Regions from separate parts of the Bradyrhizobium prioriisuperbiae genome, predicted to be linked through region 3. Evidence: riboswitches for the same ligand, from Rfam matches in the RefSeq annotation. Region 3 holds a riboswitch; each other region holds the start of a gene.
The links. A riboswitch is a leader RNA that binds a small molecule or an ion and turns the genes downstream of it on or off. The one in region 3 is predicted to bind S-adenosylmethionine.
Positions count from the first base shown of each region.

Region 1: linked by a shared signal. The riboswitch ahead of metX (homoserine O-acetyltransferase MetX) and the one ahead of RS897_RS02145 (threonine aldolase family protein) in region 3 are both predicted to bind S-adenosylmethionine.
Region 2: linked by a shared signal. The riboswitch ahead of RS897_RS06935 (O-succinylhomoserine sulfhydrylase) and the one ahead of RS897_RS02145 (threonine aldolase family protein) in region 3 are both predicted to bind S-adenosylmethionine.

Region 1 covers NZ_CP135921.1:3,500,499-3,504,589, reverse strand. Annotated here, with positions in the region: gene RS897_RS16495 (TIGR02594 family protein) at 1-227, opposite strand, end outside; gene metW (methionine biosynthesis protein MetW) at 517-1,203, opposite strand; gene metX (homoserine O-acetyltransferase MetX) at 1,200-2,408, opposite strand; SAM riboswitch at 2,493-2,572, opposite strand; gene RS897_RS16480 (chorismate mutase) at 2,769-3,620, shown strand; gene hisC (histidinol-phosphate transaminase) at 3,684-4,091, shown strand, end outside.
Region 2 covers NZ_CP135921.1:1,480,400-1,484,490, reverse strand. Annotated here, with positions in the region: gene RS897_RS06940 (IS701 family transposase) at 103-1,386, shown strand; gene RS897_RS06935 (O-succinylhomoserine sulfhydrylase) at 1,551-2,780, opposite strand; SAM riboswitch at 2,849-2,928, opposite strand; gene RS897_RS06930 (2'-deoxycytidine 5'-triphosphate deaminase) at 3,060-4,091, shown strand, end outside.
Region 3 covers NZ_CP135921.1:448,849-452,939, forward strand. Annotated here, with positions in the region: gene RS897_RS02140 (AraC family transcriptional regulator) at 1-900, shown strand, start outside; gene RS897_RS02145 (threonine aldolase family protein) at 906-1,940, opposite strand; SAM-I-IV-variant riboswitch at 1,989-2,099, opposite strand; gene RS897_RS02150 (cupin domain-containing protein) at 2,212-2,643, shown strand; gene RS897_RS02155 (aldo/keto reductase) at 2,793-3,806, opposite strand; gene RS897_RS02160 (GrlR family regulatory protein) at 4,005-4,091, shown strand, end outside.

The DNA.
Region 1 (4,091 bases), 3.1 Mb from region 3:
GACACCGATGCGGATGCTTCGGACTGCGGAGCGCGCAGACGCCGCGCGTGCCGGTAATGCCGCGCCGTGTGATGATGCCGAACATGATGAGAATGGGCATGAGCGTGGCGGCCTGCGCCGTGCGATGGCCTCGCCGAGGCCGGTGTCGCGAGAGCGACGATTGCCACCGAACACAACGCAAGTGCGACGTGCCGCAGCGGCAGGCGAAACGTACCAACTTCAGTCATTCATAATCCTCAGTGACACCCCTCGTTCCCGACGGTCCCGCAAAAGGAACCGCCTATCCGGGCGCGAAAAACGAATGTGGTGTGACCTCAGCAAGGCGCGAGATGGCCCTGAGGGAACCATTTCGTGGTGATGTCGCGATGATAATGTGACGATGAAGTGGAGAGGTTTGCCGCGATGTCGCCGGAAAACCTAAGCGATTATTAACCGCGCATCTTTCGAAAAAATGATCGCACTTTCTCGCAAGAAAACGCTCGTTTCAGCAGCGCTCACGAACGATCTGCAAAAGCGCTATCCGCCGTTTGGATGATGCCCGGCGAGGTCGCGGCGGCTAAGTAGAAACACGCCCTGCTCGCCGAACATGTTCCAGAACCACCACGGCGCATTGAGACGAAGCGGCCGCCCGTACGGATTAAGCGCAACCGCCCGCTCCATCTTGACGTTGATCTCGTCGCAGAGCTGGACGAAATCCTTGATGGTGCAGAAATGAATATTCGGCGTGTCGTACCAGGTCGCGGGCAGGTTGTCGGTGCGCGGCATCTGGCCCTTGACCAGCAACTGCAGCCGCATCTTCCAGTGACCGAAGTTCGGGAACGACACGATGGCACGCCGCCCGATCCGCAGCATATGTTCGAGAACGACGCGCGGCTGCCGCGTCGCTTGCAGGGTTTGCGACAGGATCACATAGTCGAAGGAATCGTCGGGATAGTCGACCAGGTCAGTATCGGCATCGCCCTGGATCACGGCGAGGCCTTTGGCGACACAGCGATTGACCCCCTCGCGCGACAATTCAATGCCGCGGCCGTCAACGCCGCGACCTTCCAGCAGCCGCAGCAGATCGCCCTCGCCGCAGCCCACATCGAGCACCCGCGAGCCGGGTTCGACCATCTGCGCCACCAGCAGGTGATCGCCGCGATAGTTTTCCGCGCCTTGCGGCAAAGCAGCCGAGAGCGACCACGCGTGATCGTGCGTCGTCATGAGCTCATCTCCGCCTTGCGCAGGCCGCGTGTCACCGCGGCGGACTCCAGAAACGCGCGGACGATATCGGTGAATTCCGGCACATCCAGCAGAAAGGCATCGTGGCCCTTGTCGGTTTTGATCTCAGCGAACGACACCCGCGCGCCGCCCGCGTTGAGCGCATGCACGACCTCGCGCGATTCCGAGGTCGGATACAGCCAGTCGCTGGTGAACGAGACGACGCAAAACCGCGTGCGGGTGCCCTTGAATGCTGCGGCCAGCGCGCCGCCATGATCGGCGGCAACGTCGAAATAGTCGCAGGCCCGCGTCAGATAGAGATAGCTGTTGGCATCGAACCGCTCGACGAACGTCGAGCCCTGATGCCGCAGATAGCTCTCCACTTCAAAATCGGCGTCGAATGAGAAGGTCGGCATCTGGCGGCCCTGCAACCGCCGGCCAAACTTGCGGTGCAGCGCTGCATCCGACAGATAGGTGATATGCGCAGCCATCCGCGCCACGCCGAGCCCGCGATGTGGGCGCACGCCGTGCTCGAAATAGTGCCCGTTGCGCCAATCCGGATCAGCCATCACCGCCTGGCGCCCGACTTCATGAAAGGCGATGTTCTGCGCCGAATGGCGCGTGGCGCAGGCGATCGGCACCGCCGAGAACACACGTTGCGGATAGGCCGCGGCCCACTGCAGGGCCTGCATGCCGCCCATCGAACCACCGACAACCGCAAACAGCGTCTGGATGCCGAGAGAGTCGATCAGCATCGCCTGCGCGCGGACCATGTCCGGGACGGTAATGACAGGGAAATCCAGCCCCCAAGGCTTTCCGGTTGCCGGATTGGTCGACGCCGGGCCGGTGCTGCCGAGGCAGCCACCCAGCACGTTCGAACTGATGACGAAATAACTGTCGGTGTCGATCGGCTTACCCGGGCCGACCATGGTCTCCCACCAACCGGGCTTGCCGGTCACCGGGTTCACGTTTGCGGCATGCTGATCGCCCGTCAGCGCATGGCAGATCAGGATCGCGTTGGAACGGTCGGCATTGAGCCGGCCGTAGGCCTGATAGGCAATCTGGAACGGCGCAAGATCAACGCCGCAGTCGAGCCGCAGCGGCAGGTCGGCGCCGAGCACCGCAACCAGCGAGGTCGGATGATCCGCCTCACGCGCGTGCTCCGGCATTGCTGCCGTCTGGCTCTGAGACGACTGTAAATTTGCCATCCTGGTCCCGGCCTCCCGATGAGGTTTTGCCACCGAAAATCAGGTCATAAAAAAACCGGCCTGAACAACGGGGTTCGGCCGGGATCACTTGTGTCCCCGGCCTGTTTAGCGAGTTGTTTAACGTGGCTGCAAGCCGGCCGGCTCAAATGACCACGGAATAGGCAAAAGGTTTAATCCGACTGAGGTCCCTCGTCAAGACAAGCAGGGCACGGCGGAGTGCCTCACGCCGCGATTGGTTACCCGAGCGGCTCATGTTTTCTTTGCTTTCGCGCACCGTCTTTCCTATCAATGGCTTGTCCAGCCTGCAGATTTGACCGAACCGGCCATGCCTTGCGGGCTCCATGCCGCAAGGTTTTGAAGATGTCCAAATCGCCCCCCGCACCGCCGATGCTGCAGGAGCTGCGTCGCGAGATCGACCGGATCGACGAAGAGGTGCACAGCCTTTTGATGCAGCGCGGCGACATCATCGACCGGCTGATTTCGGTGAAGCAGACCCAGGAGGTCGGCTCGGCGTTTCGCCCGGCACGCGAAGCGGACATGATGAAGCGGCTGGTGCAGCGCCATCGCGGCATCCTGCCGCTCGACACCGTCGAGAGCATCTGGCGTGTCATCATCTCGACCTTCACCTATGTGCAAGCTCCGTTCTCGGTGCATGCGGATCTGTCGCCGGGCGACTCCGCCATGCGGGACTCCGCGCGCTTCCATTTCGGCTTCACGGTGCCGTTTATCTCGCACTTCAGCGCGGACGCCGCCGTCGAGGCCGTGGCAAAGTCCAAGGGCGACCTCGCTTTGGTATCCGCCACCTCGAGCCGCGCGCCTTGGTGGATTCCACTGGAAGCCGCGGGCGTTCCCAAGATCATCGCCCGACTTCCCTTCGTTGAGCGCGCCGATCATCCTGCCGCTCTGCCGGTGTTCGTGATCTCGCGCGTCGCCGACGACGCCATGGTCACCGACGTCGAAATGTGGAGCATCCGCGTCTCCGGCTGGAATGCGGAGGTGGCCCGCGCATTGTCGCCTCTGGCCGAAATCGTCGCGGTGCCGGACACCTTCGACGGCGCGGCCCTGCTGGTGTCGGTGACCAAGCAAAACGCCATCGACAAGATCAAGGCGACACTGCTCGCCGCCGGCGCCTCGGTGCGATCATCAGCCCTCGTCGGCAGCCACGCAACGCGCTATACGGTGGCCGCGAATGGCGCCACGGGGCCAGGCTGACCCGCCCATAACCGCTGAAATCCGATATTACTGAACTATAGAGTTTTTCTGGAGTCCGATCCAATGTCTCGCCCCGTGCCGAAGCCCGGCATCCTCGATATTGCGCCCTACGTCGCCGGCAAGAGCGGCGCTGGCCTGAGCGGCCGTGTGTTCAAGCTGTCCGCCAACGAGACCCCGTTCGGGCCCTCGCCGAAGGCGATCGAGGTCTACAAGACCGCGGCCTCTCATCTTGAGGACTATCCGGAAGGCTCTTCGCGGGTGCTGCGCGAAGCGATTGGCCGCAAGTTCGGGCTCGATCCTGACCGCATCATCTGTGGCGCGGGATCCGACGAGATCTTGAATTTCCTCGCCCATGTCTATCTCGGCCCGGGCGATGAGGCCATTCACACCGCGCACGGCTTTCTGGTCTACCCGATCGCCACCATGAGCAACGGCGCGACCAACGTCATCGTGCCCGAGACCGACTTCACC
Region 2 (4,091 bases), 1.0 Mb from region 3:
CGGGTTACGCTGCGCTAATCCTACTGAGTCAGACGGTCGCAGTCATTGAGGCTGAGAATCAAGTAATTGAGGAGATTCAATATTTGGCGCGCGGAGGGCCGGATGAATCTCGATCAGGGTGGGGATAGCGAAACGCGGTTTGCGGAGTATGTAGCCGGTCTTGGAAGCGTGATCGGTCACGTGGAGCGGACGAGACCGCTGCGCGACTATTGCACGGGCCTGATGCTGCCTGGGGAACGCAAGAGCGTGGAGCCGATGGCGGCGCGGACGGCTCCAGCGCGCACGGCGGCACAGCATCAGTCGTTGCTGCATTTTGTCGCCAACGCGGCCTGGTCGGACGAGGACGTGCTGACCAAGGTGCGCGATTTGGTGCTGCCGGCGATCGAGAAGAGCGGGCCGATCGAGGCGTGGATCATCGACGACACCTCGTTCCCCAAGCAAGGCAAGCATTCGGTCGGCGTGCACCACCAATATTGCGGGCAGCTCGGCAAGCAGGCCAATTGCCAGGTGGCGGTGTCGCTCTCGATCGCCAATCATGCCGCCAGCCTTCCGGTGGCCTATCGGCTGTACTTGCCGGAAGCCTGGACGAAGGATCGTGCCCGGCGGAAGAAGGCAGGCGTGCCGAAGCAGATCAAGTTCAAGACTAAGCCGCAGATCGCGCTGGAGCAAATCCGCTGGGCCTGCGAGAGCAGTCTGCCACGCGGCGTCGCGCTGATGGATGCGGCCTACGGCAGGGACGCGCGGCTGCGTGCCGGCATGACAGAATTGGGCTTGCCTTACGTGGTCGGCATCGTGCCGACCATCTTGATGTGGGCCCCTGGCAGCGGCCCGCGGCGGATGGACAAGCCGATGAACAACACCGGCCGCCGCGACGAGCCCGAACTGGTCTCGGCCAAAAAAGTGGCACTCAGTCTCCCGAAGCAGGCCTGGCGCACGGTGGCGTGGCGGGAAGGCTCGGCCGACCAGCTATCCTCGCGCTTTGCGCGGGTGCGTGTCCGCGTCGGGTACAACAAACTGATCCCCGAGAAGCTGTCGCCGGAGTGGCTGCTGATCGAATGGCCGGAGGGCGAAGCAGAGCCGACCAAATACTGGCTCGCCACGCTGCCGGAGAACGTCAGCTTCACGCAGCTCGTCAATCTGGCCAAGCTGCGCTGGCGCATCGAGCGCGACTATCAGGAGCTCAAGCAGGAGGTCGGGCTCGGTCACTACGAGGGGCGCGGCTGGCGTGGCTTCCATCATCACGCAACCCTGTGCATCGCGGCCTACGGCTTCCTGATCGCCGAACAGGCGACGATTCCCCCCTCAGAAACTTGTTCCGCCGCGCCAGTCCAGGTCCCTCCCTTACCCGACAATTATCGACCCAGAGGATCTGCCCTTGCGGCCTGAACGCCACGTCCCGAACTCGATCGCAACCATGCGCGTGCGGTTGAGCCGGGCCCTCAGCAAAACAATCATACGATGCCCTTGTTGCGGCGCCGTCGCAGCATCACCCACGCGCAGAAAAATCATGACGCAGTAAGACTAACCCGCCCTACACGCCGAGATTCAAGTTACGCCGTCTCCAGCGCCGCCTGCAGGTCCTCGATCAGATCGTCGCGGTGCTCGAGGCCGGCGGAGAAGCGGATGAAACCTTCCGAAATTCCGAGCTCCGCGCGGGCTTCCGGTGTCAGGCGCTGATGCGTCGTGGTCGCCGGATGGGTGACGATGCTCTTGGAATCGCCGAGGTTGTTGCTGATCTTCGCAAGCTTCAGCGCGTTCAGGGTGCGGAACGCCGCCGGCTTGCCGCCCTTGACCTCGAATCCGATCAGGGTCGAGCCGGCGCGCATCTGCTTTTTCACGATGGCGGCCTGCGGATGATCGTCGCGGCCGGGATAGATCAGCCGCGAGATTTTCGGGTGCTTGGCCAGTTCGTCGGCGATCGCGGCTGCGCTCTCGGTCTGCTGCTTCACCCGGATCGCCAGCGTCTCCAGTCCCTTCAGCAGCACCCAGGCATTGAACGGCGACATCGACGGGCCGGTCTGGCGCAGGTAATTGTGGATGTGGTCCTGGATGAACTGCTCCGACGACAGGATCACGCCGCCGAGGCAACGGCCCTGGCCGTCGATATGCTTGGTCGCCGAATACACCACCACGTCGGCGCCGAGCTGCAGCGGGCTCTGCCAGATCGGCGTGGCGAACACGTTGTCGACGATGAGCCGCGCGCCGCCCTTGTGCGCGATGTCGGCCACCGCGGCGATGTCGACCACCTCCAGTGTCGGATTGGTCGGGCTTTCCAGGAAGCAGCTGCGGGTGTTGGGGCGCATGGCCTTCTGCCACTGGTCGAGATCCTGGCCGTCGACCAGGGTGGACTCGATGCCGTAGCGCGGCAGCAGGTCTTCCACCACATAGCGGCAGGAGCCGAACAGCGCCTTGGCTGCCACCACGTGATCGCCGGTGCGCAGCGGGGCCAGGATCGCGGTGGTCACCGCGGCCATGCCGGTGGCGGTCGACCGCGCGGCTTCCGCGCCCTCGAGCTCGATCATGCGCTGCTCAAACATCGCGACCGTCGGGTTGGAAAAGCGCGAGTAGAGGAAGCCGGGGTCCTTGCCAGTGAAGCGCGCTTCGCACTGTTCCGCGCTGTCGTAGATGAACCCCTGGGTCAGGAACAGCGCCTCGGATGTTTCGCCATATTGCGAGCGGAGCGAGCCGCCATGCACCAGCCGGGTTTCGGGGCGGTAGTGGGCAGTGGCAGAGGGGGCTTTCGTTGCCTTGTTTGAAGGCGTTTTGGGTGACTCGGACATCGTGACTCCAGACTGGCCAACCTGAGTTGGCCATAAAAAAACCGGCCTGAACAAGCGTTCGGCCGGGATCACATGTGTCCCCGGCCTGTTTAGCGATTTATTTAACGTGGCTGCAAGCCGGCCGGCTCAAATGACCACGGGATAAGTCGCCGTCTTAATCCGGGGTGGGCTTTTCGTCAAGACGGGCTTCAGGTAACCGATAAAAGCCCTTATTTTCGTGGGTTAGGTGGAGCCAAACGGCTTCCAGCGGGGAGCCAAGGGGAACTCAGGGGCCCGATCGTGACATTGCCGTTGCCAGCCGATTCCAAAGGAATTCTGCCCGATCGCCTGATCGCGGCGATGGCGGATGCCGGCGTGATCCTGCCCGAATACCCTTTTGTTGAAAGCCAGATCCAGCCGGCCAGCCTCGACCTGCGGCTCGGCAGCACGGCCTTCCGCGTCCGCGCCAGTTTCCTGCCGGGCCCCGGCGCCACCGTCGCCGAGCGCATCGACGATCTCAAGCTGCACGAGATCGATCTGTCCAATGACGCGGTGCTGGAGACCAATTGCGTCTACATCGCGCCGCTGCTGGAAAGCCTGGCGCTGCCGCCCTCGATTTCGGCTGCGGCCAATCCGAAAAGTTCGACTGGCCGGCTCGACGTGTTCACCCGTGTCATCGCCGACGGCACCCGCCGCTTCGACATGATTGAAGCGGGTTATCATGGTCCGCTCTATGCCGAGATCAGCCCGAAAACCTTTCCGGTGCTGTTGCGCGAGGGATCGCGGCTGTCGCAGATTCGCTTCAGCGCCGGCGATGCATTGCTCAACACGGCGGCGCTGGAAGCCCTGCACGCCCAGGAGAAGCTTGTCGACAGCGACCATGCCGATCTCAGCAACGGGCTGGCCTTGAGTGTCGATCTCTCCGGCGAGGGATCGAACGGCTTTGTCGGCTACCGCGCCAAGCGTCACACCGGCGTCGTCGACGTCGACCGCCGCGGCGGTTATGCCGTGGATGAATTCTGGGAGCCGATCAAGGCCCGCGCCGATCGTAGCCTGATCCTCGATCCCGGCGAGTTCTACATCCTGGCTTCCAAGGAGGCGGTCCAGGTGCCGCCGGATTTCGCCGCCGAGATGGTGCCGTTCGATCCGCTGGTCGGCGAATTCCGCGTGCATTATGCCGGGTTCTTCGATCCCGGCTTCGGTTATGCCGGTGCCGGCGGGCAGGGCTCGCGCGCCGTGCTGGAGGTGCGCTCGCGCGAAGTGCCGTTCATCCTCGAGCATGGCCAGGTCGTGGGACGGCTCGTGTACGAGAGGATGCTGTCGCGACCCGAC
Region 3 (4,091 bases):
CTGTCGTATCGCCGCATCCAGATCACGCCCCCGTTCGGGCTGCGCTTCGGCGCGGTGGAGGGGCGGGCGCAATTCCATTTTGTCGCGCGCGGCCCGGTGTTCCTGCGCTGTGCCGACGGCACGATCAACCCACTGAGCACCGGCGATGCGGTGCTGCTGCCGCAGGGTGGCACCCACGATCTCGTCTCTCAGCCGGACCTGCCTTGCCGCCATGTCACCGCACTCGAAAGCGTCCCGATCTGCAGGAGCATCGACGCGATCCAGGCCTGCGGCGACACCGCCTGCGATGGCACAGGCGTGCTGATCTTCTCCGGCTGCATGGAATTCGACCTCGGCAGCATGCACCCGCTGGTCGCGCTCATGCCGGGCATGATGTTCGTCGGCACGCTGCTGGAGCGTTATCCCGAAATCCTGCCGATGCTGGAGGCCATGGAGCGCGAAGCTCGCGGCGAGCGCGCCGGCTTTGCCGGGATTCTGGCGCGGCTTGCGGACGTGGTGTCGGCCTTCATCGTCCGCGCCTGGGTTGAATGCGGCTGCGGCGAGTCCAATGGCTGGGTGGCGGCGCTGCGCGACCCGCGGCTCGGCCGCGTGATCGCGGCACTGCACCGCGAGCCGGGCCGAAACTGGACCGTGGCCGAGCTTGCAACCGTGATGGGCAGTTCACGCTCGGTGTTCGCCGAGCGCTTCCTGGAGGTTACCGGCATGACGCCGCTGCGCTATCTCACCGAGCTGCGGATGCGGCTGGCGGCGCAATGGATCGGCCGCGACCACCTGCCGATCGACGCCGTCGCCGAGCGCCTGGGCTATGGCTCGCAGGCCGCCTTCAGCCGCGCCTTCAAGCGGGTGATCGGCAACCCGCCGGGCGCAACACGCACAAGTGCGAATGCACCGGGCGCGTGATCAGCTCACGCCGCCGTTATCTGCCTGATGTCGGCGGCGAGTTGATCGACGCGCTGGGCATCCGCATCCCAGGCGAACATGAAGCGGGCGCCGCCGCCGATGAAGGTGTAGAAGCGCCAGCCGCGCTCGCGCAGGGTCGCGAGTTTCGCCTCCGGCATCCGCACGAACACCGCATTGGCCTGTGGCGGGAACATGATGTCCACCCCGCCCAGCCCCTCGATCTGCCGCAGCAGACGCTTCGCGCAGGCGTTGCCATGCTCGCCGTTGCGCAGCCAGGCGCCGGTGTCCAGCATGCCGACCCAGGGTGCGGCGAGAAAACGCATTTTCGAGGCGAGCTGCCCCGCCTGCTTGCAACGGTAATCGAAATCTTCCGCCAGCTTCGGATCGAAAAACAAGATGGCTTCGCCCGCGGCCATGCCGTTCTTGGTGCCGCCGAAGCACAATACGTCGACGCCGGCGCGCCAGGTCATGTCGGCCGGGCTGCAGCCGAGGCTGGCGCAGGCGTTGGCGAACCGCGCGCCGTCCATGTGCAGATGCAGGCCGAGCTCGCGGCAGGTAGCGGAGATCGCGCGGATCTCCTCAACGCTGTAGACCAGCCCGGTCTCGGTCGGCTGGGTGATCGTCACCACCCGCGGCTTGGGAAAATGAATGTCACTGCGGTTGGTGGCGATGGCGCGGATCGCCTGCGGCGTCAGCTTGCCGTCGGCGGACGGCGCCACCAGCAGCTTCGAGCCGTTGGAGAAGAACTCCGGTGCGCCACATTCGTCGGTTTCCACATGAGCTGCCTCCGAGCAGATCACGCTGTGATACGACTGGCACAGCGCCGCCAGTGCCAGCGAGTTCGCCGCGGTGCCGTTAAAGGCAAAGAACACCTCGCACTCGGTCGCAAACAGCGCACGGAAGGCATCCGACGCCTTTTCGGTCCAGTGATCGTCGCCATAAGCGGGCGCGTGGCCCTGATTGGCCGCGGCCATCGCCTGCCAGGCTTCCGGACAGATGCCGGAATAGTTGTCGCTCGCAAATTGCTGGGATTCGTTCATCACGCACCTCTGGCCAATCTCATCCATCATGGGAAAGGGCGATGCGAGGCGGTCCCGTTTGGTTGCCGGATCGGCCGCATCTCCCTGTTGTCGCAGGGAACGCCACCTTGCTCGGGAGCAGGTTGGCGTTGAGCATCAGCTCAACTCTTGATGGTGCGCATGGCATAAACGGGAAAATCGGCTCTGGCAAGAGCTCACGGCCTGTTGCTTCGCCATGGCAGGCCTTTCGCCGCAGGGTCTGCTAGGCTCGCGGCAAACAGAGAGGTTCAGCATGACCGACGACACCACGGCGTCCACCGGACAGTTCAACATCCAGGCGATCGCCGACGCGCTACCGCCTTCAGCCAAGACGCTGCTGGTCGACACGTATCTGACCAATCGCGAGCAGGCGAGCGCACGGGTGTTTCGGGTCTATCGCCCGACGCCACCGCACTATCATGCGACCTGCGACGAATATCTCTACGTGTTCTCCGGGCGCGGCACCTTCTGGATGAAGGACCCCGCCACCAAGAGCGAGTTCGCACCGGGACAACTGCTGTTCTTCGAGCGCGGCACGGTGCATGCCATGCCTGAGCTTTATGAGGAGCCGGTGGTGTTTCTGTCGATCGACACGCCGCGGCGGCAACCGACCGACATCATCTTCGTCGATCCGAAAGACGGCTCGCCGGAGACCTTCATGGCCCGGAACGCGGCGTCAGAATGATTGTACTTTTGTCGTGCCGGGCTTGTCCCGGCAACCTCGCTTAGGGGCGCACTGCGTCCCTAAGCGGGATCACCGGGACAAGCCCGGTGATGACTGTTGTGGGTGGAGATGCTTTATTCGCGACAATGACGATCGTCGGCCCATCCGCCTCACGCGCCGTTGCGCACCGGCCGGCCCTCGATCGGATAGGCCGGATCGTTGAAGCCCGGCGTCGAGGGATGTCCGGTGGTGACGAGGCTGTTGACCAGCGCCTCGTCCTCCGCGGTGAAACGATAGGCCAGCGCCTTGACGTAATCGTCCCACTGCTCTTCGGTGCGCGGCCCAGCGACCACCGCATCGATGAAGCGATTGTTCAGCACCCAGGCCACCGCGAACTGCCCGGCGGTGATTCCACGCGCTTCCGCATGCTTGCGGATGGTCTGCGCCAGTTGCAGCGATTCCTGACGCCATTCGGTCTGCATCATCCGGGTGTCCTTGCGGGCCGCGCGTGTGCCCTGCTCCGGATTGCTGTCGGGGGCGTATTTTCCGGTGAGGACGCCGCGCGCCAATGGACTGTAGGGCACAACGCCAAGACCGTAGAAATTGCAGGCCGGCAGTTGTTCGACCTCCGGCATCCGGTTCATGGCGTTGTAATAGGGCTGGCTGACCACTGGCCGGTCGATACCGAGCCGATCGCAGATGTTGCAGATCTCGGCGATCCGCCAGGCGCGATAGTTGGACACGCCGAAGTAACGCACCTTGCCCTGGCGAATGAGATCACCCATCGCCCGCAACGTCTCCTCCAGCGGCGTGGTGTGGTCTTCCTTGTGCAGATAATAGATGTCGAGATAGTCGGTGCCGAGCCGCGCGAGGCTCTCATCCGCCGCCTGCAGCAGCCATTTGCGCGACAGCCCGCGCCGGTTGACGCCCTCGCCGATCGGGTTCGCCGCCTTGGTGGCGAGCACCCAATCGTGGCGGTGCCTGGCGATGGCCCGGCCGACGACCGCTTCCGACTTGCCCTGCGAATAGGCATCCGCGGTGTCGATGAAATTGATGCCGGCGTCCCGGGCCTTGGCGACGATGGTGGCAGACGTCACCTCATCGGTGGCGTCGCCGAACATCATGGTGCCGAGGCAAAGCTGCGAGATCTTCAGGCCGCTGCGGCCGAGGTTGCGGTGGTTCATTTGGTCCTCCGTCTTGTTCATGAGTGTGGCCCGGCTTTCGCCGACTGATACGGGCAGACGTCGCCCTTGTCCACGGTCCGTCTCGGCCGCTCTGCTGCAAATCACCGCAGAAAACGAGCTGTCGAACCGGCCGCCGTCACAGTATTGTGAGGCCGATGATCAAAATGCTTCCGCGCGGCCGGGTGGAACGGACGAAGCATGAGGAACGGGCTTTACACGATTGCCATCGACATGCTGGACGGCGTGGACGCCCGCGCGACCGGCGTCATCGTGCTGCGCGACGGC